Regions from separate parts of the Proteiniborus ethanoligenes genome, predicted to be linked through region 1. Evidence: predicted binding sites of a transcription regulator. Region 1 holds the regulator's gene; the other holds the start of a gene.
What was found. Region 1 encodes NrdR, which represses ribonucleotide reductase genes. Its sites were predicted from a motif close to CACNANATNTNGTG; they were not measured.
Positions count from the first base shown of each region.

Region 2: the regulator NrdR is predicted to act here: its motif matches at 5,364-5,377, upstream of BLV37_RS07940 (ribonucleoside triphosphate reductase).

Region 1 covers NZ_FNQE01000001.1:51,381-68,323, reverse strand. The annotation lists gene BLV37_RS00330 (Eco57I restriction-modification methylase domain-containing protein) at 1-90, opposite strand, end outside; gene BLV37_RS15380 (DUF4368 domain-containing protein) at 239-421, shown strand; gene BLV37_RS15375 (DUF4368 domain-containing protein) at 406-633, shown strand; gene BLV37_RS14905 (hypothetical protein) at 809-970, opposite strand; gene BLV37_RS00320 (replication-associated recombination protein A) at 1,156-2,430, shown strand; gene BLV37_RS00315 (DUF4870 domain-containing protein) at 2,514-2,846, opposite strand; gene orr (ornithine racemase Orr) at 2,951-4,015, opposite strand; gene BLV37_RS00305 (GlmL-related ornithine degradation protein) at 4,031-5,395, opposite strand; gene oraE (D-ornithine 4,5-aminomutase subunit OraE) at 5,385-7,601, opposite strand; gene BLV37_RS00295 (ornithine aminomutase subunit alpha) at 7,601-7,966, opposite strand; gene ortB (2-amino-4-oxopentanoate thiolase subunit OrtB) at 7,981-9,399, opposite strand; gene ortA (2-amino-4-oxopentanoate thiolase subunit OrtA) at 9,392-9,706, opposite strand; gene ord (2,4-diaminopentanoate dehydrogenase) at 9,716-10,762, opposite strand; gene BLV37_RS00275 (sigma-54 interaction domain-containing protein) at 10,972-12,381, opposite strand; gene pgeF (peptidoglycan editing factor PgeF) at 12,408-13,232, opposite strand; gene nrdR (transcriptional regulator NrdR) at 13,287-13,742, opposite strand; gene BLV37_RS00260 (YlmC/YmxH family sporulation protein) at 13,848-14,129, opposite strand; gene sigG (RNA polymerase sporulation sigma factor SigG) at 14,235-15,008, opposite strand; gene sigE (RNA polymerase sporulation sigma factor SigE) at 15,235-15,966, opposite strand; gene spoIIGA (sigma-E processing peptidase SpoIIGA) at 15,967-16,872, opposite strand.
Region 2 covers NZ_FNQE01000016.1:41,943-58,885, forward strand. The annotation lists gene BLV37_RS07925 (heavy metal translocating P-type ATPase) at 69-2,237, shown strand; gene BLV37_RS07930 (sensor histidine kinase) at 2,389-3,711, shown strand; gene BLV37_RS07935 (M28 family metallopeptidase) at 3,765-5,192, shown strand; gene BLV37_RS07940 (ribonucleoside triphosphate reductase) at 5,386-7,506, shown strand; gene BLV37_RS07945 (anaerobic ribonucleoside-triphosphate reductase activating protein) at 7,537-8,223, shown strand; gene BLV37_RS07950 (PH domain-containing protein) at 8,511-8,846, shown strand; gene BLV37_RS07955 (YciI family protein) at 9,058-9,372, shown strand; gene BLV37_RS07960 (apurinic/apyrimidinic endonuclease family protein) at 9,439-9,690, shown strand; gene BLV37_RS07965 (sugar phosphate isomerase/epimerase family protein) at 9,715-10,227, shown strand; gene BLV37_RS07970 (DUF3784 domain-containing protein) at 10,353-11,093, shown strand; gene BLV37_RS07975 (SHOCT domain-containing protein) at 11,202-11,447, shown strand; gene BLV37_RS07980 (response regulator transcription factor) at 11,525-12,214, shown strand; gene BLV37_RS07985 (sensor histidine kinase) at 12,216-13,619, shown strand; gene BLV37_RS07990 (tetratricopeptide repeat protein) at 13,719-14,651, shown strand; gene BLV37_RS07995 (2-keto-4-pentenoate hydratase) at 15,063-15,851, shown strand; gene BLV37_RS08000 (IclR family transcriptional regulator) at 15,853-16,659, shown strand; gene BLV37_RS08005 (acetaldehyde dehydrogenase (acetylating)) at 16,790-16,943, shown strand, end outside.

The sequences.
Region 1 (16,943 bases):
GCTCTCCTCATCTTTTTTTGTTATTAAATTTAAAAAACTCCAAACATCATTTTTATGAAAAAACTCTCCAGCTTTTACTCCAGTGAACATGCCCCTGTCAAGTGGACAGTGGAAATAATAAAAAAATTGGTACGCCAATCATTGAATTATGATTGGCGTAGTTTTATTCTACGTGGCTAACTCTGAAAGATAATACCTGTATTCTATTGGTAAGATTTTAGAAGAATGTTTTATAAAGATGTCTAGGGATTATGAAAAAGAGCAAAAGCTACTAATGGGCAAAGTATCTTCTCTAAAAGAAAAATTAAGCAAAGCCAAAGAAGAAGCATTAAATACTGATAGATTTTTGAAATTGGTAAAAAGGTATAGTGAAATAAAAGAGTTAGATGCTGAAATTATTAGAGAATTTGGAACAAAATAATCGTCTTTAAAGCCGAGAAAGCAAATGACAAAAGACAGCAGAAAATTCGTATCTATTATAACTGTATTGGAGCAGTTGATATTCCAAAAAGGGATGAAAAACGGCATCGCCGTGAATCCGACTATGCCAATTTTTTTAGACTATTAAATCCCTATGGAAAGGGGCAAATGTTTCATTTATTATTTTTCAATATGTATGCTATAATTATGTAGCATAGCATTTTTAGAGATGAGCATAATTAATAAAATTTGACTAGAGAAACTTTAAAATTAAATATCAAATATATATTCATCTGGAACAGACATAAAATATAAGGGTTCGTATCAAGGAAACTAAGTAATTCAGTAACCTTAGCTAGCTTTTCAGTTTTCATAACGATAAAGGATCTTAAAAGAGCATGAAGACAATAACCAGTAGGTCCACTTTAGATGGATGATATTTTGGGAAGCTAGACAAATAAATAACATCGAAGATCTTTTCATAAAATTTTGTTTTGCTATTAGATGTAAATAAATCAATGTTATTAAAGATTAATTGACGTTCAAACAAGGGCTTCGCCTCCTTAATATAATATTTGGTGGTACTTATATTATTTGACATAAAGAGGCGAAAAGCCTTTTTGAAAATAGAAATATTTTTGAGTGATAAGAAAAAATTACTGTATAGAACACAGTGATTTCAAGCGTTGCAAGTTATGAAAAACGCTATAGTATTTTTGAAAAGAAGGTGATTAAGTGAAACCCCTTGCTGATTTAGTAAGACCAGCAAAAATAGATGATGTAATAGGTCAAGATCATATTTTAGGAAAAGAAAGATTGTTAAGAAAATTAATAGAGTCGAAGCATATACCAAATATGATTTTTTATGGTCCACCAGGTACTGGTAAAACAACTGTCGCTAATATAATTGCAAATGAAACAGATAAAAGAATATATAAGCTTAATGCTACAGAGGCTTCTACCAAGGATATTAAGGATATCATTAACGATTTGGATAGCCTTTTTGCCCATAAAGGAGTGCTTCTATATCTTGATGAAATCCAAAACTTTAATAAAAAGCAACAGCAATCCTTGCTTAAATATATTGAAAGTGGAGAAATTACCCTTATTTCAAGCACAACAGAAAATCCTTACTTTACTATTTTCAATGCTATCATAAGCCGCTCTACAATCTTTGAGTTTAAGAAATTAAATGAAGAAGACATTTTAGATGGAATAAAAAGAGCTTTGAAAATAGCAGAAGAGCAAATATTTAATGTACATATTAATTATGATGAAGAAGCATTGCTTTACATTGCACAGGTTTCAGGTGGTGATCTTAGGAGGGCTATTACAAATTTAGAATTAGCTTTATACTCTAGCAGTTCTATTCTAGGTTCAGATAACTTTAAAATAGACATATCCATAGCTAAGGAGTGTACACAGACATCTGGTTTTGCTTATGATAAATTTGGTGATAATCACTATGACATTTTGAGTGCATTTCAAAAATCCATTAGAGGTAGTGACCCTGATGCTTCAATTCATTATTTAGCTAAGCTAATAAAAGCTGGTGACTTGTTGAGTATATGTAGAAGACTACTGGTTATTGCATCTGAGGATATTGGTTTAGCTTACCCAAATGCAATAAGTATAGTTAATAGTTGTGTAGATGCGGCTTTAAAGCTTGGTTTTCCAGAAGCAAGGATACCTTTAGCTCAAGCAGTTATTCTATTAGCCACCTCTCCTAAATCAAATTCGGCTATATCTGCAATAGATAGTGCGTTAAAAGATTTAGACAGTAAAAACATAGGAGATATACCTTTTTATCTAAAAGATGGACATTACAAGAATTCTAGTAACTTAGGAAGAGGAATTGGATACAAATATCCTCACAATTATCCAAACAATTATGTTAAACAAGACTATTTGCCTGAAAACTTAAAAGATACAGTCTATTATAAGTCTTCAAGTAACAAAGTAGAGACTAAAATAAAAGAATATCTTGAAAAACTAAAAAGTGGTGATTAGATAAAAAGTGTGTCTAGTTTTTTGAATAAGACACACTTTTCATCTCTTTATTTTATTATTTAAAAATTTATTTTTAAACTCGATTAACTAAAATGTTTTCTTACAATAGGTCCTGAAATAGGATAAGAATAATCCCTTCCATCTACCACTTTTATGAATGCAATAATAGGTATAACTACAGTTGCTATTCCAATCATTATTAAAAGTGGTATTCCGATAATCACAAAAATTAGTATTGCTGATATGATACTAGCTATAATTAGCATTATTTGAAAGCCTAATGCTTCTTTTGCCTGCATCTTAACAAAATTATCTCCTGAAACTAAAAGAGCTATTATAGGAGCTAATATAGGTATTCCAACAAAGGTGCCAAGATGTGCTAGTGCACATAAAAGTTTTTGTTCAGTAGTAAGCATAATCTCCCTCCCTTTTATTAATATAATTATAATATAATACTATTCAAAATAAAAGGGATTGTTATTGAAACCATGCTTGTGTGATTAAAATTTAAATCCTCTACTTATTCAACAATTACCTTTTTAACATATTCAGAGGTTGATGTACTTAGTATGCCTCCATAGGTTAGTTTAAAGCTAACTTTGTCTCCTACCTTATAGCTATTTAGGCTATTAGTCACATCTATTATTAGATGGTCACTGCTTCCACCTAGAATAATTATTTTATCGTCCTCTGGAACTATGTCCCCTATACTTACATCCTGTTTGCCTATGGCACATATTGCTCTTCTTCTGATTCCCCTATCTTCAAAAACAGGCACATTACCAAATGCATCCATACCTATTTCGCCAATAGGCAAAGAAGGCTTTTCTTTTAGCTCTATGATTTCAGCTATTAGCTTAAAGCAATCATCATAGGTATCCTTAATTCTATTACCATATGCTGTTTCTCTCCCTAGAACTATGGATTCTCCTAGTCTAAAATAATTAATTCCCTTGGGGATGCCTTCACCCTCAAGAAGGTATAAGCTACTAGAATTGCCTCCAGAAATAATATCTAGCTTAATAGAAAATTTGTTTTCTAAAGCTTCTTTTATGTGTACCAATCTGCTTAGATTCTCCTGATTTGGTATAACTCCTCCATAGCAAGTAAGATTAGTGCCTATTCCTATTAATTCAATCCCTTTTAGATTTAGTATTTCTTCTACTGTTTCAAATACTTCTGCTTCTTCTATGATACCTTCTCTTAAATCGCCTAAATCTACCATTAATATAATTTTATGAACCTTACCTTTTTCAAGAGCTTTAGTAGATAATTCTCTTATAGTGGCTAGTTCTGAATTCAATGATATATCGGTAGCTTCAACAACCTCTTCTGCTTGACTTATCATAGGAAGTCTTAACAATATCTTAGGTACCTTTATATCCTTCATATCTTTTATATTTTCTATTCTAGAATCTGCAATCATTGTGGCTCCTGATTCTACTAAGACCTTCGCAATTTCAGGTATACCACAAAATACCTTTGTCACAGCAGCTACATTGATGTCTTCTTTGTTGCAAAGTGATATTATATTTTCCGCATTATGTCTTATTTTACCTAATGATATCTCTACTCTTGGATACATGCTCTTCTCCTTTCTTTAGATATTTAGACTTTGTTTCAAAAGCTTTATTGCAGCCTCTGGATATTCTTTAGATAACACTCCTAGAGAAGCCATTATATAATTGCTGTCTACTAATATCTGTGCTTCTTTATTTGGTAACAGCTCATTACCTTTATTTGAAAGAGCTATTTTCTTCATAACATCTATACTATTAGGCAATCTAGTTAGTGCCCCCCCAGTACCAACTATATGCCTAATATTAGTTAAGTCCTTACCTTCTGCTATTGTTTTTTTACCGCTAGGTCCGTACATATGTCTATATTTGCCAGCATGTCTTTTTACAGCTGCTATTACGGCTTCAAGAGTCAGCTCTTCAACAAATCTCTTTTCTATATTAGAATCTGGAATAGGCTTGTGATTTTTAACTAATAAACTTAACTCTTCTATATTGATACTTAGTCTATTAGCTAGATTGTCTAAGCCTATTCTCTCAACTATATTTCCCAAGTTCACATATACGCCTAAGTCTCCTTCTACTGTTCTTTTTGAAACTGGTTCCGGGCTTATTAGTATTCTGTTTACCTCTTCGCTACCGTCTGTAACAGAATGAACATCAGTTGTAGCTCCACCAACATCCAAAACAAGAATATCTCCTATTTCTTCTTTAAGTAGTTGTGCAGCTAGCATTACAGCCCCTGGTGTTGGAATAATGGGACCTCTCACCATTTCTCTTATTTTAGCCATGCCTGGCCCGTGAATAATATGTTCTTCAAACACCCGTTGAATTATTTTCCTAGTTGGTTCTATATTTAATTCATCTATTTTAGGATAAACATTTTCTGTAATATATAGCTTAGCCTTAGTCTCCTTAAATATTTCTCTGATTTCTTCTCCGTTTTCTACATTCCCAGCATATATAACAGGTATATTAAAATCTAGCTTACTGATCAATTCAGCATTATGAATAGCAGTGTCCCGTTCACCATAATCTACACCGCCGGCAATTAGAATGATATTAGGCTTTATGTCTTCTATTTTCAGTAAATCCGTTCTTCTCAGCTTTCCTGCTGTAATCATATGAAGATTGGCACCTGCGCCTAGGGCTGCTTCCTTTGCCGCTCTTACTGTCATATCATATACAAGACCATGGACAGTCATTCTCAGCCCTCCTGCAGCGCTGCTAGTGGCCATTAAATCATCATATTCTAAGCTGTCTATATTAAGGCTTTTTTTAAAATCTTCTATGGCTGCCTTAAGCCCTATATTTACATCCCCCTCTAAAACAGTTGTAGGAGCCTGACCTTGCCCTATAAAAGTAGGACAAGGTTCATTTACTCCATTAAAGGCATTTATTACTGTTGTAGTGCTGCCTATTTCAGCTACTAAAACATTAATTTTCATTTAACAATTCCCTTCTTCGCTTTACAAGGAAAGTAGCTACATGTATTCCTTTGGTCCCCCTACCAAAACCTGCATCTACTCCTTGCTCTACTGCTAGCTCATTAGATACCTGCGTTCCACCACAGGCAATAATTATCCTATCTCTTACTCCCTTTTCTATACATAATTGATGTAAACGCTTCATGCTCTTGTAATGAATATCGTCATGGCTAATTATGGTTGAGGCAAGTATTGCATCTGCATTTAGTTCTATAGCTGCATCTACAAGCTTTTCTACTGGCACTGAAGTGCCTAGATAATAGCATTCTATACCATAGCCTTCAATACCACCATGTTTAATATCTATTATTTCTCTCAAGCCCACAGAGTGCTCATCTTCCCCAACTGTACCAGCTACTATTTTCATTGGATGATTATTTATTTCTTTTCTTATTTCATCCTCTGACATTATTTCTGGCTTTGGTGGAATTATAAGTGTACTAGTATCAATTGTAAATGGTACTCTACCCTTTAGTTCAATTCTAGTACCTTCTGCTGCTTGCATTATTTCCTTGTGTATTACCTCTACATCTTCTAGTCCAAGCTTTTTACCTATTTCTATTGCAGCAAATTCAGCAGTTCTTTCCTCTGTCGGAATGAAAAGTGTTATTTGAACTATGCCGTCACCCTGCCATTCCATTTCAGGTTTGATTTGAGTTGTTTCTCTTAGCTCTTTTGTTTCTTCTAATCTCACATTTACATTATCTGTTTCATCTAGTTCATCAATATACACTATTTTTTCTGGAGCTTCAAATGTACATCCTTGTATTAAAATAGATGGATTATCTATTGCATTTTCATCATATTGTTGAATGTTATTATAGCCAAAATGAGCAGTTACAGGAGCCATATAATCATTTTCTCTTTCATATACAGTTCCTACGCCTATACCTCCGTCTATTTTTCTAACTATACCGTCTCCATTTCTCTCAGGGTAGTATCCAGAATCCACAAAAAAGCCTTCTTCTACTGCCTTAAAATATCCCCCTACTTGAAGCATTTCTTCCATAAATAATATTGCTCTTTCTTTTAATTCTCTTACTTTGTTTGCTAGCTCACCTTTATCTCTTTTAATTTCCACCATTTCTGTAAGTCCGTCCATACCTATTAGTGCTTGTTTTGCAGTGTTGGTTCCTTCAATATTATATATATGCCAAGGTACATTTCTTCCCTCATCAGGAGTTATGGTAGATTGTATATCTGCCCTAGTAAGCTTAGAAATTAGCAGGTTTAAGGTATGTGTTACAGTAGCTTCTCTTGTAGATGATCCCATATATTTTGTATTTTGTTGAGCTCTCATTCTATAATCCTTAAACAGCTCCCTCAATGCAACTGCATAAGGTAAGTCAATTCTCATACAAGGTGCTGGTGGTGCTGTTGGAGGTACTGTTGAAAGACATATGTTTTCTTTCTTCATTCCTATCTTTACAGAATACATAGAGTTAATAGCATGCTGCACCATAAGCTCAGGCATTACCTTCCATGCTTCTCTAGCAGTAGCATTTGCATTATGAGCTCCGTCTATTTGAGCCATATCTGCCCAAGTCATTACCTTCTTTGCTACTGCAGCATCTACAAAGGATCTTATCATGTTAATATTTCTGTATAGAACATTATATTGAGGGTCTTGATGAGCACCATTTACTCCTTCTTCAGCAAACATTACAGCTATTTCTGGGCCTGCAACTCCACTTACATAGGAATGATAATTAATGGGCCTGCCTACTTCATCTTCTATTAAATCTAGTGCCTTTCTTTGTGCTCTAACTTGTTTTCTAGTTATAGGAATGCCACCAATACCCTGAGGCGTTCCCTCTATTAAGCCATCAAAATGGCTTTGACCTGCAGTTCTAATTACCATTAAATGATCAGCTCCATGCCAAGCAGCCATTCTCATTCTTCTTATGTCGTCTTCAAATCTTCCTGATGCTATTTCAGTAGTTATTACTGAGTCTGGCTGAGGATCTATATTATCAAAATAGTGAGCTGATGGAAGTGGCTGGCTTTGCTCTAGGGATTGGGAACTGTCATAATAGGTGAATTTCCCTATATTCCTTTTTTCTCCTACTCCTTCTCTCCAGTGCCAGCCTCTTCTTCTAGGTCTATAATCCTGAAGATTTTCCAGTATATTTTTAACATCTAGCTTTTCATTAGGTCTTAGCTTCATTATTTTTCACCTCCTGCAAATATATTCATAACCTCATCCCACATTTGTCCTTGGACTAATTTTAATCCTGCTCCCCTTATACTTAAATTATAGTCCTTGGATAATCTATATACTAAATGTCCTGCACCTTTTCCTAATAATCCTCTTGTTATAGCCCCATCTACAATAGCAGCTGCTTCAAGACTTGAAAATCCCATTCTCAACAAAACTGACCTTTCTGTAGATGGACTTGTATGATTATGTGCTAGCTCTACCATTGGCTCAACTATTTTTTCAGCTAACTCCCAGAACCTTGCTTCTAGTTGTTCTTCAGTCAAATCCTTTAAATGCTGTCTTCTAGTTTCAAAATCATCTTTCCTTTTCATTTTACACCTCCAAATTATAAATTAAACCCTAGCTCTTTTAATGCATCTCGAACAAAATCAGCATTGGATTTTGTATCTGCAGATAAAAATTCTATGTCTTCATCAGTTAATGAAGTTACATTCATAATATCTATGCAGTTTTTGATATAGGATTTTTTAAGGCTATTTAAGTCTATATCCCTAGCTTTTATTAAACCTGGATTCTCTGGTAAAATAATGTTTTCTCCTGGAATCTCATGGTCTGGATCTCCTATCATTATTTTTACTCCATTTTCTCTAGCAAAGGTAAGCTGAGGTTGGATATGTTTACCTGCTCCTGTATATTCTGTTTCCTGTACTAATATTATTTTATCTTGATCTAATTCCTGAGAAATAGCAAAAGCAGCTGCTAAGGATGTATTGCCTGCTGGTCCTCTCTCTATTCCTTCTATTTGTGCTAAAGCCTCAGTTATATAAAAAACCTCTCCTTGATTTACTGTAACATACCTATCCATATATCTAAGAGGTCTACCTGCTGATCTAGGAACATCAGAACGGTCTGGCCAAGTAGTAAAAGGTATTCCAAATCCTGTATGTCCTGTAGTAAAGGATTTTCTATTAAACTGTTTATCACTTGCCATGTGTAATCCTTTTAGATTTACACTTGCTCCTACTATTTCAGTATTTAAAGCACCTGCCTTTATTAATCCTCTAGCTGTGCCTGTAAGATTGCCACCACCTGCATTTGTTGCAACTACTACATCAGGATCTCTTCCTTCTCTTTCTCTAAATTGCATAGCAATCTCATAGCCTAAGGTCTCTACACCTGCAATTCCAAAAGGAGTATATAATGAAGCGTTAAAGTAGCCTGTTTCCTCTAGCATCTTTAAAAATGTATAGAATAGCTCAGGTCCTACAGATAGTTGAACTACTTCTGCCCCAAGGGCTTCACATTTCCTAGCCTTTTCGATAATTTCTGGCTGTCCAATGCCCCTAGAATCATAGCATTCCTGCACTATAATACATTTTAACCCCCTCATAGCAGCCTGACTGGCAACACCAGCGCCATAATTACCACTAGTTGCTGCAATTACGCCTTTGTAGCCAAGCTTTTTAGCATGATATACACTTATGGCTGCCCTTCTGGCTTTAAAGCTACCAGATGGATTTGATGCTTCATCTTTAATAAATATTCTGGCTCCCTTTCCTTTAGGTGCTAATTTTCTTGCAAGCCCCGTTAGATTTTTAAGCTCTAATATGGGAGTGTTACCTACGCCTGTTTCTCTTTGAATGTCCTGCATTTCTTGAAGAGTATATCCTGTTTCTCTCATCATTCTCTCATAATCAAAGGCTATACCACCGCTTTCATATGCCTCATAATCTATACCTACAGCCTTTTTCATAATGTCCTTTTTTCTTTCTATAACTGCATCATAGCTCATATCCTTATTCAATATCTTCACCTGCCTCAAGAATGGCTTTTAATTGTCTTCCAATAAACAATAGCTCTGGAATGCATTTGCCAAAGTCATGATTAAAATATGGATTGATCTCTATAAGCCTTCCAGTTACTTGTCTCCCAATATATGTCTCTACAGTTACCATATCACCAATATTAGCTCCATCATCTACAAGAAACCCTTTACTCCACATTTCAAGAGGAACCTTTTTAGTATCTTCTGGAACCTGTGGTGCTCTTTCTTTTGGACTTAATATAACATTGTGAATTCGCACCCATGTCCCTTTTTTAGCACATTCCATTAAATCACCCTACCTTTTTATTAAATCTCTCATGTCACCCATTATTGCTCTTGGTACAGGTAGATCTATCATAGTTTTTAAACCTGGATCTGCATTGATAACATGAGGAATCATATTAACACACATAGCTATAGTACCTAATCCACCTTCAACCTCTGGCTTAATAGACATATTAACTTCTGGTGTTCCTTTAATAGTTATGTAATCTCCTGTATATGTTCCTTCCATTTCAGGCTCAATTTGTTGAGGATGTATCATATCTATCTTTATTTCTCCATTCACATACCCTTGTCCAGTCATATTTACTCCTGCTACATCTCCAGCCTTAGCAAATCCAAAAGGTGATTTCCTATCTACACTTGTTATTATAGGCTTCATTTGCTGCTCTATTTTTTCTACCTCCCAGCCTATTGCTTTTGCAATCATTTGAATAGACTCTGGAAAACCAACATGTCCAGCAAGTGTTCCATCTGCTACACCTTTTTCAAAGACCTCTACAGTCAGTCCCACTCCCTGCTCTTCCATTACAGCAGGTCCGAATGGGGAAAGGCTGTTTACTCTCTTAGCTTCTATATGCTCTACATCAATCATACAGCCAGTTAAGCAAACTACTAATAAATCCATAATAAGCCCAGGATTAATACCTGTTCCTAGAATTGTGACATCGTTTTCCTTAGCTATATTATGAAGTTCTTTAGCTAGCTCTGGACTTTGAGCATAAGGATATGACATTTCTTCTGCTGTTGAAATAACATTTACCTTTTTTTCTAAAGCGTATTTTAATTTAGGAAAGGCACTCTTAGTAAAGGAATCTGTTGCACACAAGCAAATATCGCAGCACTTCTCTGTTAAAACCTCTTCTACGTTTTCTTTTATAATTACTTCCGGTCTATTTTCTTTATCAATACCTAATACTTCAAAAATACTTTTCCCTACCTTATTAGGATCCATATCACATACGCCTACAATATCTACTCCTTTTTTCTTAAGTAGCATTCTTGCCATTCCGCTTCCCATTGCTCCAAATCCCCAAATTACAACCCTAACATTATCCATATAATACACACCTCCAAAATAAGTATAATTAAACAACCCATGTATTTTTTATTGCAATATCGTTGCCAATATATTCAAATACGTTATATGCTACAAAACAGGTGTTTTGCAATATTTTACATTAATAGTATTTTAAAGTACTGTCTTATATGCTAAATAAAATAAAAAACCGCAATTTTATTTGCGGTTATATGCAAAAGAATTTGCGGTTATAATGGTATTCTATATTTTTTAATCTTGTGCTGTAGTGTTTGTCTTTTAATTCCTAATAATCTAGCTGACTCTGAAATATTATAGGCTGCCTGGTCAAGTGCATCTTGAATTAAACTTTTCTCCACATTAAGTATTATATCTGGCAATGGTTTATGAGAATGAATTAATTCATCATAGTTAGGCTCCTTATCCATTATACTGGGCACAAATCCATAAAAATGCTCCTTTTTAAGAACATGCTCGTCATTAGAGATATAATTCATTGCTCCTTCAATTAGGTTTTCTAGCTCTCTTACATTGCCTTGCCAGGAATGCTTCATAAATTCCTGCATTAAATCTTTTGAAATCATCCAAACATCTTTGTTAAGCTTTCTGTTGTAATGCTTGATAAAATGTTCGCACAATAGCTTAATATCATCTCTTCTTTCTCTTAAAGGTGGAACTCTTATAGAAACTACATTAAGTCTATAATATAAATCTTTTCTTATGGTTCCCTTGCTTACAGATTCTAAAGGTTCTTCATTTGTAGTAGCTATTATCCTTACGTCTATTGGTATATCTTTTAGCCCTCCTACTCTTCTAATATATCCTTCTTGGAGCACTCTCAAAAGCTTTGCTTGCAGTGACATTCCCATTGAATTTACTTCATCTAATAATATGGTTCCACCATTTGCTTGCTCAAATAAGCCTGGTCTATCTACTGCACCAGTAAAGCTACCTCTTACAGTTCCAAATAGGATGCTTTCTAAAAGAGATTCAGGAAAGGCAGCACAATTCTGCCCTATAAAGGGCTTGCTTTTACGAAGGCCATCATAATGTATACTTTGAGCAAAAAGCTCTTTTCCAGAGCCAGTTTCTCCGAAAATTAATACACTGGAAGATGAATCCTTTGCTTTCCTTGCAATATCAATTGCCTTTAAAAACTCTTCATTGCGTCCTATAATGTGGTCAAATACATAATGATTAGATATAGAGGGTATGTCCTTTTTATTATCTCCAATTAGCTCTATTTGCAAGTCTACAAGCTGCTCAGAAAGCTTCTGAATATTAGTTACATTTTTGGCAATCTCTAAGGCTCCTAATATAGTATTGTCACGATTTATAGGAATAGTAGTATTTACTGTAGTTATTTTCTGTCCCTTATAGTTTAAATAGGTCTGAGTTCTATTTATTATACTTTCACCAGTCTTTATAACACTTAATAATGTACTTGTATTTTCGTTTAAGCTAGGGAATATTTCTAATAACTGTCTGTTCATAGCTTTTTCTCTTTCTATTCCCTCAAGCTTTGCCATGGTTTCATTGTAAAATACAGTTTTACCATTCGAGTCTATTACATGAATTCCCACATCAATATGCTGCAAAACTTTTTGCAGTAAAATTTTTTCAAACTCATGTGACCTCATGAAATCATTCCCCTTTTATTATTTGACTAAATAAGCTGTATAAATGCAGCCATTCTACCAGTATTCCCTTGTTCATTTCTATAGGAAAAAAACTTTTCCGTATTGCAGCTCGTGCATAAATTACTTATTGTAATATTTCTACTTAATATCCCATTTTCCTTTAATATAATTTCATTTGCTTTCCAGAGATCTAACTGCCACGTATATATATCTTGGTTACTGAAAATACCTATTGTATTAATAAAATTATTATTAAATTGATCATGTACATCTTTTTTTACTGAATAACAACAGGTTCCAATTGAAGGGCCTATGCCTACTAATATATCCTCTGGATTAGAACTGTAAGTACTAACCATAGTTTTAATCATTTTTTCTCCTATTTTGGCTACAGTACCTTTCCAGCCTGCATGAGCAACACCAGCTACTTTTTTAGCCCTATCTAAGAAAAATAAAGGAACACAGTCTGCATAAAAAGTAAATAACATAATCCCCTTCACATTTGTTAGTAATCCATCTATTTCCTTAAAATCCATTGGCTTAACTAGTCCTTTTCCTCCGTCATCTTCCGTTATTATTCTAATGTTTGTTCCATGAACTTGATCTGACAATACCATTTTATCCATAGGTACCTCTAATGCATCTGAAATAGTTTCAAAGTTTCTCACTATATTTTCCTCATTATCTTCAGTGTTCAATCCTAAATTTAAGCTATGAAAGGGATGGGGACTAGCACCTCCTATCCTAGTAGTGAATCCATGCTTTACAATTCTAGTTTCTTCAAAGCTAGGTATAGTATAAAATTCTATTTCTTTTTGTCTATTTAATCTAAAGCCTATGTTTGCACTCATTTTAGCACCTCACCAAACTATTACTCTGTTATGATAAAAGGACTCATAAGAGTCCTATTTTTCATCAAGTAGTTTTTTTAGTTCATCCATAAAAGTATTTATATCCTTAAACTGTCTATAAACAGATGCAAATCTAACATATGCAACCTCATCTGTATTTTTAAGCTTATTCATTACCATTTCACCAATGAGCTGAGTAGTTATTTCTCTTTCCATTGAGTTAAATAAGTTTTTTTCTATTTCGTCTACTATTTCCTCTATTCTTTTCATAGAAACTGGCCTTTTTTCACATGCTCTTATTATACCGTTTAATAGCTTGTTTCTATTGTATGCTTGTCTATTTCCATCTTTCTTTATGACCACTAGTGGAATGTCTTCTATCTTTTCATAAGTAGTAAATCTCTTACTACATTTAATACATTCCCTTCGTCTTCGAATAGCTTGTCCTTCATCAGTTGGTCTGGAATCTATTACCTTGGATTCATAATAATCACAATAGGGACATTTCATGTTTGTTTCCCCTCCTTTTAGCCAAAGTCTTAATCAAATTATATTATATCTTTTATTATGTGTCCATATATAAACAGTTTTAAGCCCTATATATTTTTCTCTTTGCTATTCTTTTTTATTTTCATCTCCATAATATAAATAATCCTCTGTGTTTAAATTAAGATCTACTAATATAACATCGCTGCCTATTCTTACAATGTTTTGCCATTTAATTACATAGTCTAAGTTCTTCCCAAATAAGCCTAATATCCTACCTGGTCCTGGAAGCATAATAGCTTCTACAGTTCCCTTTTCTAAGTTCACTTCAATATCAGATATTAAACCTAATCTAGTACCATCCCTTACATTTATTACTTCCTTCTCACGTAAATCAGTTGCCTTTACCATTGCTTATCACCTTCTTCTAATTTATCTCTATAATATATATGCTACAATTACCTCTATTATTATTCCTAATATTTTGTTGTGAAAGCAATGGTAAAAGAAAACATGTTATATTAATTTTCTCATGTGCTTTAACGCATTTTTTTCAAGTCTTGATACTTGAGCTTGAGATATTCCTATTTCCTCTGCAACCTCCATTTGTGTTTTGCCTTCATAAAATCTTAAGTTTAAGATCAGTTTTTCTCTGTCATTTAGCTTTCTAATAGCTTCTCTTAATGCTATTTCTTCAAGCCATGTTTCATCTTCACTTTTTTCATCACTAACCTGATCCATGACATATATAGCATCTCCACTATCGTGATATATAGGTTCAAACAATGAAATAGGATCTTGAATTGCATCTAGTGCAAATACTACCTCTTCCTTAGGTAGCCCTAATACTTCTGCTATCTCAGTTATGGTTGGCTCCTTTGAGTTTTTATTTATGAGCTGATCTCTAGCTTGTAATGCTTTATATGCAATATCTCTTAAGGATCTGCTTACTCTTATTGAATTATTATCTCTTAAATATCTTCTGATTTCCCCGATAATCATGGGAACTGCATAGGTTGAAAATCTAACGTTTTGAGATAAATCAAAATTGTCTATTGCCTTTATTAATCCTATACATCCTACCTGGAACAAATCATCAACATGTTCTCCTCTTTTACTAAATCTCTGTATAACACTTAGTACTAGCCTTAAATTTCCTCTCACAAATTCTTCTCTTGCAGTCATATCGCCTGCATGTATCCTATCAAATAACACTCTCATTTCTTTATTAGTAAGTACAGGTAATTCTGATGTGTTTACTCCGCATATTTCAACTTTGTTTATATGCATATAAGTAATTCATTCCTTTCATGATGTTTTGCCCCTTTTACATAAAAATTATTGCCTTTTTAATTGTTTATTATTCAACAATTAATGTAAATAGATTAAGTTATTGTAAAATAAAAATGAGATTCAGCATATTATTCCTAGTTACAAACCATACATAACTAAAAACAATATTGATGAACCTCAGTCTACCTGTACTATTAATGTATTTTTCTTATTTTTTGATTTTTTATACCATTTTGCTGATTTCTTTTTTTAATCTTTTAATTATTCTCTTTTCCAATCTGGATATATATGATTGTGAAATCCCTAATAAATCCGCTACTTCTTTCTGAGTTTTTTCCTCACCATTTTCTAAACCAAATCTAAGCTCCATAATTTTCTTTTCCCTATTGGAGAGTTTGCAAATTGCTTGGTTTAACAAGCTCTTATCTACCTCTTCCTCTAAATTTTTGAATATAATATCATTGTCTGTGCCTAATATATCTGATAATAATAGCTCGTTTCCATCCCAATCAATATTTAATGGTTCATCAAAGGATATCTCTGCTTTAGCTCTACTATTTCTTCTAAGATACATTAAAATTTCATTTTCTATACATTTCGAAGCATATGTAGCAAGCTTAATTTTTTTATCAGGATTAAATGTATTTACAGCTTTTATTAGTCCAATAGTACCTATTGAAACTAAATCTTCTACTCCAATTCCTGTATTTTCAAATTTTCTTGCAATATAAACTACTAGTCTTAAATTCCTTTCTATTAAAATAGTCCGAATAGTATCATCCTCATTAAGTCTTGAAACAAGGTAGTTCTCTTCCTCTTGAGTCAATGGTGGTGGCAATACTTCACTTCCACCAATATAGAAAACCTCAGACTCATCATATAAGCCTATTTTTCTTAATATTTTTATATAATATATTCTTATAATTAATTTTAGCTTGTATATTCTTTTCTTCACTTATACTACCTCCTTTTCTATAAACATTTCAGGATGAAGTAATGCAACATAGTTATGGTCATTTGATAAGGTATTATTATATATACCTACAATTATGTCACAAAATATTTTATCTTCATCATCTTTAACTATCACTTTGTCTGGCTTAAATCCTATTAGCATTCCATTTTCCTTACCCAAGGATTTGTAAGGTATTAGCCTAAACTTTATGTTAGTCATGTTTTCAACCATTATTGCAGAAATAGTTTCTAGGTCGTTTTCCTTATATCTTTTAAAAATATCTTGTACCTGTTCAGGTAATAGCTCTTTGATAGCATTAAACTGTATTATTATTACTGGTGTCTTAGTAACAGGATCTCTTAACATATTTCCAGTATCTAAAAGTCCTACTATTTCAACACTTTTACTATTTAAGCCTACAACAATTGGAATAAAGGTTTTACCCTTTGCTAAAAAGGTATGGATATATCCCCATACGGTTTTAATTAGAGTGTATGAAACAAATATTGCAAGTGCTAATAGCTTCACTGGAAAATCCTTAATATAAAATATACCATTACCAGCGTAGGTCTCAGCTTGAGCTAAGTAGAATAAAGCCAATGATGCACCAGCAAATATAAAAGCCATTACATAAAAGGTTGAAATAAGCCTAATAAACTTTTTAAGCTTAGATGGATTGAATCCAACTATTATTATTAATATAGAGACAGAGATTTTAATAATAAATTTTGTCATGAATTTTAATGAAGGAAAGAATATGACTAAAGAATATATTGCCCCAATAAAAGAAGCCAATAATACTCTAATATTATTTGCTTCTGTTTTAGTAAATTTTTTTGTTAAATGCAGTAGAATATAGTTAATCAGCATATTCTCCAATAAAAGGTATTCAGCATATATGTACAAAATATTGCCCCCTCTATTGTACATTCATATTCTATTTAACTTTTATTCAATAACCTTTAATATTATGTCTA
Region 2 (16,943 bases), on a different contig from region 1:
GAACATATGAACAACTATTCATATGTATTCGGACTAATAATAAATTTCATAATAAGGGGGCTAGGAGCATGATTAAGAAAGATATCATTTTAGATGGTTTAAACTGTGCAAGCTGTGCTGCAAAGATTGAAAACAAGGTAAATACTATGAAGGAGATTAAGAGTGCAAGCTTTAGCTTTGCAACTAAGGTACTATCTATAGAATATGAAGATAGTCTAGGATTTGAAGCTATATTAGATAAGATAAAAAAAATAGTGAATACATTAGAGCCAGATGTTATTGTAAAAACAAAGAATTACTATGAAGAGCTTGGAAGGCATAATCATCCTATTAAGGATGAGTGCTGTTCAGGTCATGACCATTCACATGGACATAGCCATGGAGAAGGAAGTCACAGTTTATTAAACAAAAAAAATGTGAGGATAGCCCTAGGGGCATTATTGTTTTTAGGAGGAGTTATTTTAAAACAAAATCAGTATATTCAGCTGCCTTTGTATATATTTAGCTATTTTTTAATAGGCGGAGATGTTTTGCTTAGAGCAGCTAGGAATATAATGAGGGGTCAAGTATTTGATGAAAACTTTTTAATGGCTATTGCAACTATAGGAGCTTTTGCTATAAAAGAATATCCTGAAGGAGTAGCAGTAATGCTGTTTTACCAAATAGGTGAGCTTTTCCAAGATATTGCTGTGGAGCGTTCAAGAAAATCTATCAAATCACTATTAAATATTAGACCTGATTATGCAAATTTAAAGACAGAAGAAGGCTTAGTTGTGACAAAGCCAGAGCTGATTAAAGTAGGAAACACTATAGTGGTGAAGCCTGGAGAGAGAGTACCTCTAGATGGAATAATTCTAGAAGGGGAATCCATGGTAGAAACCTCAGCTCTTACAGGCGAATCTGTTCCCAGAAGAGTGAAGGCTGGGGATACAATATTAAGTGGATTTGTAAATACAAACGGACTTTTAAATATAGAAGTAAAAAAAGAGTTTGGTGAATCTACAGTATCTAGAATTTTAGATTTAGTTCAAAATGCAAGCAACAAAAAAGCTCCTACAGAAAACTTTATTACAAAGTTTGCAAGGTTTTATACTCCACTAGTAGTTATTGGAGCAGCATTAGTAGCTATAATTCCTCCAATAGTTACAGGTGAAGCTTTTGCAGATTGGCTATATCGTGCATTAATATTTTTAGTAATATCCTGTCCATGTGCATTAGTTATTTCTATTCCACTAGGATTTTTCGGTGGAATAGGTGGTGCATCTAAGTCAGGGATATTAGTAAAAGGAGGCAATTACCTAGAGGCATTAAATGGAGTAGATACAGTTGTATTTGATAAGACTGGTACCCTTACTCAAGGAGTATTTAAGGTAAGAGAAATAAATGTAGCAGAAGGCTTTACTAGGAGTGAGGTTTTAAGGCTGGCAGCAATGGCAGAGATACACTCAAATCATCCAATTGCTAAGTCTATTATAGAAGAGTATAATGGTGAAGTTGATGAAGGCTTAATTAACAGCTATGAGGAAATCTCAGGTCATGGTATAAAAGCTAATATAGAAGGCAAGGAAGTGTTGGCAGGAAACATTAAATTGCTTCATAGAGAAGGAGTAGCAGCTTCCCAATTGGATAGTTCAGGAACCATAGTATATATTAGCATAGATAAGAAGTTTGCAGGAAGCATAACTATTTCCGATATAATAAAGGAAGATTCAGCAAAAGCTATTAAAGCACTAAAAAAACAAGGAATTAAAAAGCTTATTATGCTAACGGGAGATTTAGACAATGTAGCTAAACAGGTTTCAGAGGAGCTTCGTCTTGACGAATACTATTCAGAGCTATTACCTGAGGACAAGGTCAATGTACTTGAAAGAATAAAAGAAACAAAATCAGAAAAAGGCAAGCTAGTATTTGTAGGTGATGGAATAAATGATGCTCCAGTTTTAGCAATGGCAGATATAGGGGTTGCTATGGGGGGACTAGGCTCAGATGCTGCTATAGAAGCAGCAGATGTGGTACTGATGACTGATGAGCCTTCAAAGCTATCAGAGGCAATATCCATAGCCAGAAAAACAAAAAAAATAGTTCTTCAAAATATTATTTTAGCTTTAGGAGTCAAAGGTATAGTCCTAATTTTAGGTGCCTTTGGAGTAGCTACCATGTGGGAAGCTGTATTTGCAGATGTAGGAGTAGCATTATTAGCAGTTTTGAATTCAATGAGGGTATTAAAAACTAAATAACCTGCACTTTATAGAGACGGTTCTTTTATATTAACCTATACCGTCTCTTTTTAATGCTTAAAACAATTAGAAGGTAATTTGCATTAAATATAGAATAAGATACTATATGTTTTAGAATGCAAGAGATTTAAATAATTACAGGGTGATTAAATTGATAGTAATAGTTAACTTTTTTACTAACATTATTGATGTATGTATGATGTTCTTTTTTCTAAAGGCTTCCTTTGCAGAAGAAAAAACTAATAAAAAAAATATAATTACTGGGTTAATAATAGTTATAGCTTTTGGTACTATTGTTAATAGTATTCTTGGATTAGCAAATTTTATAGGATTTATATTAATTCTTTTAGTTACCAATATTATGTTTTCTCTAATTTTCAAAAAAAGATTTTTGATTGTTTCAGCTATGTTAATTATAGGTGTAGTCATAATGTTTATTTTAGAATTAATTACAGTTAACCTCATTACATATATTTTTCAAATACCACCATCTGTTATTCTAGAACTTAATATTTATAGAATTTTAGGGATAATTATTGGAAAGGGGAGCTTTATTCTGATTACAAGGTATTGGGTTAATAAAAGAAAAATATATTCTTATGCTCAAAACAGGAAGAATTCACCAATGGTTTTTATTCTTTTATTCAATTTAATAATTATGTATGTTGCGTTTATTGTTTTTAAATACGTGGAAATTAATTCTTATATGGATTACATAATTTTATCTATACTTACATTATGCACTATTGTATTCAATTGGCTAATCTATATATTTACAAAAAAAATAATTAAACAGGAACAGCAAGAGGAGCTAATGAAGCTAAAAATAAAAGAATATGAAAATCAAAATTTCTATATCAAAAGCATGGAGGACATATTGTTAAATATTCGTGCTCAGAGACATGAGTTCAATAACTATATGAGCACATTATATGGTTTGATTCTTTTAGACAAAAAAGAAGAAGCTGAAAAATATATTTTAAATCTATCGGAAGATATTTCTTTTATTAACAAAATAATTGATGTTGGACATCCTGCTATTACTGCTCTTATTAATGTAAAAAGGGACAAGATATTGAGAGAAAAAATTAAGTTGGATTTAGAGGTTCAATTGCCTGATGATATAGCCCTTGACTATATAGATTTATCTGTAGTTATAGGAAATCTTTTAGACAATGCAATAGAGGCATGCTTACAACCTAATATAAATGACCCGTATATTGAGTTTAAAATGTTTACTAAGGAAAATTATTTAGTTATCACTGTATACAATTCAAAATCGAACATATCATCAATCCATTCAGAAGCCTTAGGAGAAAGATATACTACAAAAGATGATAAGGAAAACCATGGATATGGTTTAAATAACATACAAAGAATAGTAAATGAGTACAAAGGAGCATTAAGAATTGAAGATAAAGACCATAGCTTTAATGTGAATATTGAATTACCTATAGAAAAGGATATACATTGATATATAGTTATCTTTTTGTGTATATAATATAACATATACGAGGTGTTATAGTCTTGAAAATTAAAAAGAGATTAACTATATTTATCTTTATAACATTAATTATCTCTTTAATACTTGGTGGTTGTTCTTTAGCTAATGTTAGAGGAAGTGTTCAAGAACAAACTACAGGCTTTCAAAATATTAAAGAAAAGCATATTAATTCAAAAAATATTATGCAGACAATTGAAGAGCTTACTTCGGAGGAATACAAGGGAAGACTTGCAGGAACAAAGGGAAATGAACTTGCTACTAATTATATAGCAAATTATTTTAAAAAAATAGGTCTTAAAAATCCAGATGCCCTTGAAAATTATTTACAGCATTATAAACAAAAAGTAAGGTTTACTTATAGTGCTCCTGAATTAGAGGTTGTAACTAGTAGTGGAGAGACCGTAAAAAAATATGAGTACATAAAAGATTTTACAGTTAATACATATTCCAGTTCTTTTAGTATAAAAGGTGAAGCAAAAGGAGAAGCTTTGTTTGTCCAAAGCACAGAGAAGTTTTTTGATTATTCGAAGAAATACACAGGGAAAATCCTATTGATTTCAGAAAGTATGTTAGCTCGTGAGGGTAACACGAATCTTCTTACTAGTATTTTGCTAAAAGATAGTAGTGTTGGTGGAATAATCACAGAAGTGGACATAAATAAGACCTATGGTAGTTTTGTAGTAGGACCCAATGCTAATCCAGCAGTTAAATTTTATGAAGACAGACCCTTGCTTTTCAGCTGCAATAGTTCAACTTTTAAAGAGTTAATAGATTATTCAAAAGAAGGACATGAAATATACATAAAAGCAGATTATGCAGTAGAAAATGTAGAGCCTGCTAATGTAATTGGACTAATAGAAGGAAGCCATAAGACACTGAAAGACGAATTCATAATAATAGGGGCACATTTTGACCATGTGGGAGACAACAAAAACGGAACATATAATCCAGGAGCGCTAGATAATGCCTCTGGTACTGCGGTAATGATGGAAATAGCAAGAGTATTAAAAGAAGGAAAATATAAGCCTAAAAAATCCATATTATTCATTGGTTTTAATGGAGAGGAAGAGGGCTTATACGGCTCTCAGCATTATACGGATAATCCCATATATCCATTGAAGAATACTACAGCCATGATTAATTTAGACATGGTAGGTTCTAAGCATATAGACACACTTACCCTATTGAGCTATGATAAAACTAATGCAGATTTAAAGGGAGAATTTTATCAATATGCTAAAAACCTTGAACTTAAAAGTATTCAAGCTGTAGGTCAAGGAAGTGACCATAGTCATTTTGGTGCTAAGGGAGTATCTTCATTATGTTTAATTGATATGGACCTTAAAAATGGATACCATACTCCAGGAGATACTATAGACAATATAGATGAGGATAGAATTAGAGAAATAGCTAAATTAGTTTTATACTACTTAGACAAAAATGCTTTTTAATAACTAAGGCACTGAAGTAAAGTTTCAGTGCCTTAGTTTTATTTTTTGGTCCTTATGTCCTAAATGTAAAAAATACATAAATAAACACGAAAATTAGTTGCAACCATATATTATTTGCCTTATAATTAAATACAATAATACACAATATATATGTATTGTTAACAACAATACCACAATATAAGGGGGAAATGACATGATAACTAGGGTACAGAAAAGAAACGGAGATATTGTCGATTTTGATATGGGGAAAATTGAAAACGCAATATTTGCAGCAGCAAAGTCAGTTGGTGGGGATGATAGAAGTATAGCAAAGAAATTGGCTAATATGGTTGTTAATATAGTAACAGAAGCATTTGGAGCAAGCATACCTACTGTAGAAGATATACAGGATATAGTAGAGAAGGTTTTAATAGAAGAAGGTCATGCTAAGACTGCAAAGGCCTATATATTATATAGAAGAAAGCATGAAGAATTGAGAGATACTAAAAATCTCTTTATGGATGCGGAGACATTAGTTGACGAATATGTGTCATTAGATGATTGGCGAATCAATGAAAATGCAAATATGGGCTTTAGCTTACAGGGTCTTAACAATCATATTGTAGAATCTATTACAAAAAAATATTGGCTAAATAAAATATACAGAAAAGAATTAAGAGACCCTCATATAAAAGGTGATTTACATATTCATGATTTAGGGCTTTTAGCTCCTTATTGTTGTGGTTGGGATCTTGAGGCATTGCTAAATGAAGGCTTTAAAGGGGCAAGTGGAAAGATAGAGTCTTCACCTGCTAAGCATCTTCAATCTTTTTTAGGACAGATTGTTAACTGGTTGTATACATTGCAAGGTGAAGCAGCAGGAGCTCAGGCAGTTAGCTCATTAGATACATATGTGGCTCCATTTATATATTATGATGGCTTAGATTATGATGATGTAAAAAAGGCAGTTCAAAGCTTTGTATTTAATTTAAATATACCTACGAGAGTTGGCTTTCAAACACCTTTTACAAATATAACATTAGATATTACGCCACACCCTATGTTAAAAAACATGGAGGTTATCATTGGTGGCAAGAGAATGGATAAAACCTATGGAGAATTCCAAAAAGAAATGGATATGTTTAATAAGGCTTATTGTGAGGTTATGATGGAGGGTGATGGTGCAGGCAGAAGCTTTAGCTTTCCCATACCTACAATAAATATTACAAAGGATTTTCCATGGGATTCAGAGGTAGCTAATTCCATTATGGAAATGACAAGGAAATTTGGTACTCCATATTTTGCAAACTTTGTAAATAGTGATTTAGATCCTGAAGATGTAAGGAGCATGTGCTGTAGACTTAGACTTGATAACCGTGAGCTAAGAAGAAGAGGTGGAGGCTTATTTGGTGCTAATCCTCTTACTGGCTCTATAAATGTGGTTACTTTAAATATGGGACGTATTGGCTATACAGCAAAATCAGTTGAGGAGTTTAAAAGAAGAGTAAGAGAGCTAATGGAAATATCAAAGGAAATATGTGAAACAAAACGTAAGGTTCTTGAGAGATATATGGATGTAGGTCTATATCCTTATTCTAAGTTTTATCTTCAAGCTATAAAGGATGCTGAAGGAGAATATTTTAAAAATCATTTTAGCACCATAGGCTTAAATGGTATGAATGAGGCTTGTGTCAATTTACTTGGAAAGGATATAACCACAGAAGAAGGAAAAGAATTTGCGATAGACATAATGGAATTCATGAACAGAGTAATTCAAATATTCCAAGAGGAAACAGGAAGCCTTTGGAATCTGGAAGCTTCACCAGCAGAAGGTGCTGCCTATAGATTTGCAAGGATGGATAAGAGAATGTATCCTAAAATATATACTCAAGGTGGAGATGAGCCATATTATACAAACTCTACACAGCTTCCAGTAGACCATACTAAGGATATATTTGAAGCTATTGAACATCAAGATAAGCTTCAAACACTATATACTGGTGGCACAGTATTACATGGATTTATTGGAGAAGAGATTGACAGTCCTGAAACTGTTAAGCTTTTATTAAAAAGAGCCTTTGAAAATAGCAGAATACCATATTTAACTATTACTCCTACTTATAGCATTTGTCCAGACCATGGATACTTAAAAGGAGAACAGTTTACTTGTCCAGAATGTAGCAAGGAAACAGAGGTATGGACTAGGGTTGTAGGCTTCCACAGGCCTGTTCAATCATGGAACAAGGGTAAAAAGGAAGAATATAAGGACAGAGTTGAATTTGATACTGAAGAAAGTTTAAATGACAAAAATTATACTGTAAAGAAAGCTATTTAAATAATGGTTTTAACATATAGAGGTGAAATTATGGAATTTAAAGGACATCAGAAATCTTCATTCATAGATTATCCAGATAAAATATGCACAGTATTTTTCACCGGTGGCTGCAACTTCAGATGTCCATACTGTCATAATTCTAACCTTGTATATAATGAAGGTGAATATATAGCAGAGGAATTTGCTCTTGAGTACCTAGACAAAAGGGCAAATTTCTTGGATGCAGTATGTATATCAGGCGGAGAGCCTACACTTCATAAAGGATTATACGATTTTATAAAAAAAGCTAAGGACAAAGGATATTTAGTAAAGCTAGATACAAATGGAACCAATCCAAAAGTGCTTAAAAGGCTTATAGACGACAATCTAGTAGATTATATTGCAATGGATATTAAGGCACCCTTGCCTAAGTATTATGAAGTAGTAAATACTAATGTAGATATAAATAGCATACTTGAAAGTATCAGTTTAATAAAAAGCTCTTGTACGGATTATGAGTTTAGAACTACTGTATGTAAAGAGCTACTAACATATGAGGATATAATAGAAATAGGAGAATATCTAAAAGGCAGTAATAGATACTACATACAAAATTTTAAGGACGGAGACACAATTCTAGGAGGGCAAAAAAAATTCAGCTCATATGACTTAGATACATTAAAGAAAATAGAAGAAAGGCTCAAGGGATACTTTCAAATATTTAAAATACGAAATTAATATATTAGATATAAAGACAATAGAAATATTTGCGACTACGAGCGAACATTTCTATTGTCTTTTTTTTGAAGATTATTTATAACTCTAAGTCTTCATAAGACCTTCGTTTTCATATGGTTTAGCTAGTTATATTGTAATATCTGTAATGTTAGTTTATAATTTCTTTAATAGCATATTTATGAAAAGGGTTTTATTTAACACATTGTAGGAAAGACTACCGTCTTTCGCATGTTCCGTATTAAAAAATTATTTAAATAAAGCTTATATAATATGAGGTGGGTCTTTTCATGGAAGAAAAAATTATTATGCAGGGGATTGCTAATCGAGTAAAGAGTACGTTTAATGTTCAAAATGGCTATGGAATATTAACTAATCAAAGGTTTATTTATTCTAAACACAGTCTCGCCAAAATAGCTCTTATAGGAGTTTTGGTAAACCTTACAAAAGGCGATTATGAGTTTGATATCCCTCTAAGTGAAATAAAGGAAATTACTAGAGGGAAGCAAGGTATAAGCAAGAATGTTCTAGTTATCACTAAAAAAAACGATGAGACTTTTAAATTTGCTGTAACAAAGTATATAGAATGGGAAATTGCATTTAAAAATTTATTATTAAACTCCTAGCCGATTAGTGGCAGCATATATTTTATATAGTAATGTACCTAATAAAAGTAGTATGTATTTTTACATAGAAGGGAAACTGCATGATTAATATTTAAGATGAAAGGATTTGTTTAAGAGTATTAAGATTATTATGATATGCAGTATAGATGGGAAGATAAACTGAACTATATATTCTGAAACCCAAATGACTTAAAATGAGGAGGCTATAGAAATGACAGAAAAAAAGAAACAGTTCATTTATGTATTGAAATTAGTACCAAGCTTACTAAATGAAGCGAATTGGACAGAAAAAGAAGAAGAAATCGTAAGTAGACATTTTAGCAGCCTACAGGAATTGTTAAATGAAGGGAAGCTTGTTTTAGCAGGCAGAACATTAAATATGGACGAAAAAACATTTGGAATTGTTGTATTAGAAGCAGATTCAGAGGAAGAGGCAAAACAAATTATGGAAAATGACCCTGCAGTAGCTGAAGGAATAATGCTATCCGAATTATTTCCTTATAGAGTTGCTCTAATGAGAAAATAAAATAACTTTAGACGAAATAGGATTTGTTGGACTATAATCCTGTAATTCAGAGGAGGTCTTTTTACAGTGAAGCTAGGAATGCCTGCTTTAATTGAATATAGTAACCTAGAAGAAAATTTAAGGCTCTGTAAAGAGCTAGAGCTAGATTTTATTGAATTAAACATGAATTATCCTATTTTCATGCCTGAAAGTTTTAGTTATGAGGAAGTAAGGAGCATTAAGAAAGAATATCATATTGACTTCACAGCTCATCTTCCAGAGGAAATTGATTTAACTTCCTTTCATCCTTCTATTAGAAAGGGACATTTAGAACGCTGAAAAGAACTAATAAGGTGGACAAGCTTGGCAGATATAAAAATTGTTAATATGCATATTAATAATGGTATTCATTGCACATTACCTTATAAAAGGCAATGGATTAACGAAACATATGAATTAGAGTTTAGAAAATTGCTATTTGAATCCTATTCTGAACTAAATAACTTAGCTAATTCACTAGGTGTAATATTATGTATTGAAAATACGTCTAATTTTCACATTCCTTTCATACAAAGGGCACTTGAAATGTTGAGCTCATTTGATAACTTCAATTTAACCTGGGATGTAGGACATGATGCAAAGGCTAATTTTAACGAGAAGCCTGTTTTATTAAGATTTAAGGATAGGATTAAGCATATGCACCTTCATGACTTTAATAATAATTCAGATCATCAGCCTCTATATACTGGAATAATACCTATAGATGATAGGCTTAGTTTTGCTAAGGCTAACAATATATCTGTTGTTATAGAGGTAAAGACTAGTGAAGCCTTAAAAGAATCTGTAAATAAACTAAGAGCTTTTATACAAATATGAGAAATTAGGAGAACAATTAGAAATAGATAGATTATATATTTAAAACTTGTATTCAATTTAACAAAAAACCACCTTATGGTATAATATATATATTATAGAATCTGCATAGCAAGGGGGAGAAAATTATGTACATTGTAATTTTCGTAGGGATCTTAATGATAGTACTAGGTATTCTGATTAAACACTTTAAATGTTATTGGCTTATATCAGGCTATAATACCATGTCTAAAGAGAAAAAGAAAAATGTTGATACCGAAGGACTAGGCAGATTTATGGGAAACTCATTGTTTGTAATGGGTGGCATATTTATACTAGGTAGTATATTGGAGTATTTAGGCATAAAGATAGGTATGATAGCTTCTATATTATCTTTATTTATTATTGTTCCTTATATATTAATAAATAGTCAAAAATATGATAAAAACGCTTTAGAGCCGGATGGAAGTATGAAAAAAAGTACAAAGCTAATCGTAGGTACTATAATAGGTGTAACTGGGATTATATTTATTTTTGTTGCTCTTACTTTTATATATGGAGCACAGCCGCCAAGCGTTGATATAAAAGACCAGTATATAAGCATTGGTGGTATGTATGCATCTACAGTTTATTTAGAGGATATAAAAGAGGTAATATTATTAGATTCTATACCTAATATTATCAGAAAGCAGAATGGATTTGATTTGGGAAATATATTAAGAGGCAAATTTAGTCTTGAAAGCATTGGAAAAGGAAGATTATATATAAATAATGGAAAGCCACCCTATGTTTATTTAAAGCTGAAAAAGGGGTATATAATAATAAACTATAATAACAGTGAAAAAACCCAGGACCTATATAATGAAATAAAATTCAGTATTAACGGATAATAAATATTATTAATAAAATCTAAAATTATTTCATATCTTCATATTTTCTTCAAATTTGTTTTGTATTATAAAAAAGAGGGAAGATAATTATATGAAGGAGGAAATAATATGTGTCGCGGATTTGGAATGGGATTTGGCTTTGGTGGTGGTGCAGGCTTACCTTGGATGTTAGGTATGGGAATATCTAGAGTATTAGTAGCAGCTTTAGTTATATTTCTTATATATAAGCTAATTAAAGGGCTTAATAATACATCAAGAGATTCAGATAGAGCACTAGAAATATTAAATGAAAGATATGTAAATGGAGAAATTGACGACGAGGAATATGAAAAAATGAAGAAAAGAATTAGATAATACTATTTATTTTAATGACCAGTATTGAAAGATACTGGTCATTGTAGTATTTTTGATTTAGTGAGGTGAATTCTATTATGCACAATACAAAAAATATACTTGTAGTAGATGATGAGGCTCAGATAACAGAGGTAATAAAAGCCTATCTTCAAAAAGAAAATTATAATGTATATACAGCCCATAATGGACAGGATGCAATGAATATATTTAACAGAGAATCTATTGATTTTATAGTCCTTGATTTAATGCTTCCAGATTTGTCAGGCGAGGAGATATGTAAAAGAATAAGAGTTAAATCTACAGTCCCTATTCTTATGCTGACAGCTAAGGCAGAAGAGGAAGATAGGGTTACCGGGCTATATCTAGGGGCAGATGATTATCTTGTAAAGCCTTTTAGTCCAAAAGAGCTCGTAGCTAGGATAAAAGCCATATTTAGAAGAACAGAAAAGGACTTTATAAAAGCAGAAATAATCGAATTTAAAGATGGAGATTTAAGTGTGGATATTAATAAAATGGAATTATATAAAAAAGGAGTGCAAAGAGAGCTTACTCCTACTGAATTTAAGTTAGCTGCTACATTAATGCAAAATCCAAGCAAAGTATTTAGCAGAGAAGAGTTAATAGAAAAGGTATTAGGCTATGACTATGAAGGCTATGATAGGACCATAGATACTCATATTAAAAATATAAGACAAAAGATAGAGGACGAAAATAATAAATATATCCATACTGTTTATGGAGTAGGATATAAGTTTGTAGGTGAATAGGATGAAAAAGCTTAAAACTAAAATTATTATACTAATGCTAAGTGTAGCCATATTATCTGTTGTTCTAGTAGCTGTAATAACTAACTTAACTATATTTAATAAATTTAACACCTATATGGAGGAGGAGCATGCTGACAGAATTAGTGATATTGTTAAAATGGTTGAATACTCCTACTCTATAGATAATAGCTGGTCAAACAAGGTTTTGAGAAACATAAGTAATTCCAGCCTTATAGATAATTTTATGATTCAGATAATAAATGAAAATGGCAATGTTGTTTTTGAAAATAATGTAGACAATAGTATGATGAGAATGCATAATCAAATGATGGGAAGAATGGGCAAAAGAATAATGAGAGGAGCAGATAATAGTAAAATAAGTGATTCTAATACTACAGTTAAATTGCAAGAGCTAATAGTTGATGGTAAGAGAATAGGCACTATTGAAATAGGCTATACTGGAAATTTTATAGTATCTCAAAGAGAAGTCGACTTTACTAAAGGCATAAACAGCTCTATACTGTATGCATCAATCATATCTATTATTTTAGCTATTATTTTAGGGCTATACAACTCAAAAGTAATGTCACAGCCTATACTTAAAATCACTAATGCTGCTAATAATATTAGAGAAGGGGATTTGGATACTAAAATCCAGATTAAAAATGATGCTAGGGAGCTAATAGAGCTATCAGAAGCTATTAACCATTTAGCTCAATCTCTTAAGGAACAGCAGATTTTGAGAAAAAGACTAACTACAGACATATCTCATGAGCTAAGAACACCTTTGACTATATTGCTAAGCCACATTGAAGCCTTTAGTGATGGTGTATGGCAGCCTACTAAAGAAAGATTAAGTATATGTAGAGATGAGGTTATCAGGCTCAAAAAGCTTGTAGAACAGCTAAAATATATAACAGATATTGAAAATCATAGAGTAGAGCTTGAAATAGAAAGCTTTAATCTATCAGAGCTATTAGAGGGGATAGTAGAAAGCTTTGAATATGAGTTCCAAATAAAGAGCGTAAGGCTAGAAAGACATATAGAAGAAAATATAATAATTGAAGGAGACATGGACAAGGTTAGACAAATAATTATAAATCTCATTTCAAACGCCTTAAAATTCACAGACTCAGAAGGAAGGGTCAATGTAGCTCTTAACAAAGACAGTAATAAAACTATACTAGAAATAATAGATACAGGTATTGGAATTAATGAAGAAGATATTCCTTTTGTTTTTGAAAGGTTTTATAGAAGTGACAAGTCAAGAAGCAGAGATACAGGTGGTGCAGGCATTGGACTTACGATAACTAAAACCTTAGTAGAAGCCCATGGAGGAAAAATAAGTGTTGCTAGTGAAAAGGAAAAGGGCAGCAGGTTTACAATTGTTTTTCCTAATATATAAATATTGGATAGAATATTTTAAAATGATGAACCTATTAATAAACTCTTAAATATGTTAGACTATAGCTATTGACAATGAATGTAAGAGGTGTAGATATTGATGAGGCAAAGACTTAAAAAAATTAATCGCAGAAATAATTATGTAATTTTAGCAGAAAATTTTCTTGATGAAGATAATAAGGAAAAGGCCTTACAATTTTTCAAGAAAGCATTAAAATTTAAGGGTGAAGAGTTTGAAACTATAGATATTTTGTTTTATATAGCTCTTTTATATGATGAAATTGGCTTTAAGGAAAAGGCCTTTGAAACATATAATAGTATACTTAGATTAAATCCTAATGAGGCGGGAGCATATTATGGCATTGCTATAATATACGATGAAAGAGGAGAAAAGGGAAAGGCACTAAGAAATTACCTAAAGGCTATTCAGTTAGATCCAGAATATGATAGGGCATATTTTTATGCAGGGAATATATATGACGAAGAAGGAGACAAAGAAAAAGCCATTGAGTATTATAAAAAGGTTATTGAACTAACACCAGATGATTATATGGCATACAATAATCTAGGCTCTATATATGAAGAAATCAAGGAGTACCAAAAAGCATTTGAAATGATTGAAAAAAGTATAGAAATAGAAGATGGATATTACAGATCCTTATTTAATATGGGTGTAATTCAAAAGCATTTAGGAAACATTGAAAGGGCAATTGATTATTATAAAAGGTCTATAGAAGCCTATAGTGGCTACCCATATGCTTATTTAAATATTTCAGCAATATATATAGAAGAGAAAAAATATAAAGAAGCCATAAGGATACTTACGGAAGGAATAGAAAAAAATCCTGATGCAGGCTTTCTATATTACAACAGGGCTTGCTGCAATATAAATTTAAAAAATATTGACATAGCAATTACTGACTTAATCAAAGCAAAGGAGCTTTATCCAGATTTTATTGAAATGGTAAAGTCAGATAAAGATCTTAAGGTTATAAGAGAAAATAAAAGATATAGATTTCTTTTGGAGGATTAAACTTAGCTCCCATTCTTTCTAAGTACATTAAGAAAGGATGGGAGCTTTGCATTTTGCTAGATTACAATACATACGAAAAAACATATTCCACTTAGCGGAAATGTTTAGTGTATACCTTTTATTTCACAAAAATAATTGTATAATGTAGTTGAAGCACAAAAGTACTATAGTATTTTAAAACTCAACAAACTAAAATACTAAAGCTAAAAAGCTACGCATACATTGAAAACAAAAGGTTTTTATGCGTTTGAAATATTTTTAATCCACTACAATTATTAATGTATTATTTATGATAATTATGAAAAACTACAATAAGAAAACCTCTTCCGCATAGCGGAAATATTTAATACATGTATTTAGTTGATAAAAATTTAGAGTATAATTTAATTAGAAAGATTGGAGGTAAAATTTATGGATGAAAAGCTTATTAAAGATTGTGCCTTGGAAATATATAATGCTGAAAAAAATTGTAGTCCTATGGGAGCGCTGACAGACAGGTTTTCAGACATTACAATTGAGGATGCCTATAAGATTCAAATGGCTGTTGTCGATTTAAAGCTTAAAGACGGAGAAAAGATTATTGGAAAGAAGATAGGTTTAACAAATAAAGCCATTAGAGAGCAGATAGGAGTACATGAACCAGACTATGGAATCATAACATCTTCAGGATTTGTTGGAGATGGGGGAGAGCTTGACTCTACAACACTGATTGCTCCAAGAATCGAACCTGAGATAGCATTTGTTTTAAAATCAGATTTAACTGTAGATATGTACCCTGTAAATAACATGGATATAATTAATGCTACTCTAGGAATTTGTCCTGCACTTGAAGTCGTAGATAGTAGAGTAAAGGATTGGAAGATAAAGATACAAGATACAATTAGCGACAGTGCTTCCTATGCAAGAATAGTTCTTGGCAATAGAATAACACCACTAGATGGCCTGGACTTAAGAGTAATAGGCATGGCTTCTTATGTAAATGGAGAGCTAGTTACACATGGTTCTAGTGCAAATGTAATGGGGAATCCAATTGAAGCTGTTACATGGCTAACTAATAAATTATTGAAATATGGGGTTGAATTAAAAGCAGGTGAAATTATACTGTCAGGCTCCTTCACACCAGTGTTCTCTATAAAAAAAGGTGATAGTGTGTTAGCTATATTTGACCGTCTTGGCGAAGTGTCTGTAAGAGTGATATGAGATGAGAGATAAAAATCAGATCCAATCAATTATTAAAGCATTTAACATTTTAGAGCTATTTTCTAGAGAGAATAATGAGTTAAGAATTAAAGATATATCTATAGCTTTAGATTTACCACTAAGTACAGCTCATAGAATATTGTCTAACCTATTAGAATTAGGATATATATCTCAAAATCAAGAGAATGGAAAGTATAGATTAGGGGTAAACGCTTTTATATTAGGTTCCAATGTGAATCATATCAATAATCTAGTGGATATATCTTTACCCTTGATTGCATTTCTTGCAGATAAATATAATTGTATGTCTCATCTAGTTGTAGAGCAAAATGGTAAAGTTTTATGCGTTGGCAAAATTGGAACTGTAAAGCGTGATAACACTACTATACCTGCACGAGGTGAAGTACATCATATGCAAGTTACAAGTGTTGGAAAGGCTATACTGGCATTTTTGCCAGAAAGCAGACAAAAATCAATAATTGATAATAAAATTGAATTTAAAAAATTTACAGCTAATTCAATATTAACAAAGGAAGAGTTGTATAAAGAGCTTAAAACCATAAGAAAAAAAGGCTATGCAACTGATAACGAAGAATCAGAAATTGGATTATTTTGTTATGGCGTTCCTATTTTCAATAACAATTTTGAAGCTCAAGGCGCAATATCCTTATCAATCTATGACAGCAAAAGCCCATCAAATTATTTGGAGATTATAGAGGATTTAAAAAGAACAGCATCATTTATCTCTAACATCTACTGTGCTAATACTTCAAATTTTTTAAACAAAAAAAATAATTTAACTTACTAATATCTAATGCGAATTAACTAGCTTGCCCTAGTTAAACGCTGCCCACAAAGACATTTTATTACAAAATTTACAATTAATTAAAACAAATTGCAATAATGCAAACGTTAACTAATAAAGGAGGTTATTATAAATGAGTCAAAAAGTAAAAGTGGCAATAATAGGACCAGGAAATATAGGAACAGATTTAATGTACAAGGTACAAAGAAGCTCTGTTCTAGAAATGAGTGCTATGATTGGCATTATGGAATCTGAAGGAATTAATAGAGCTAGAAACCTAGGTATAC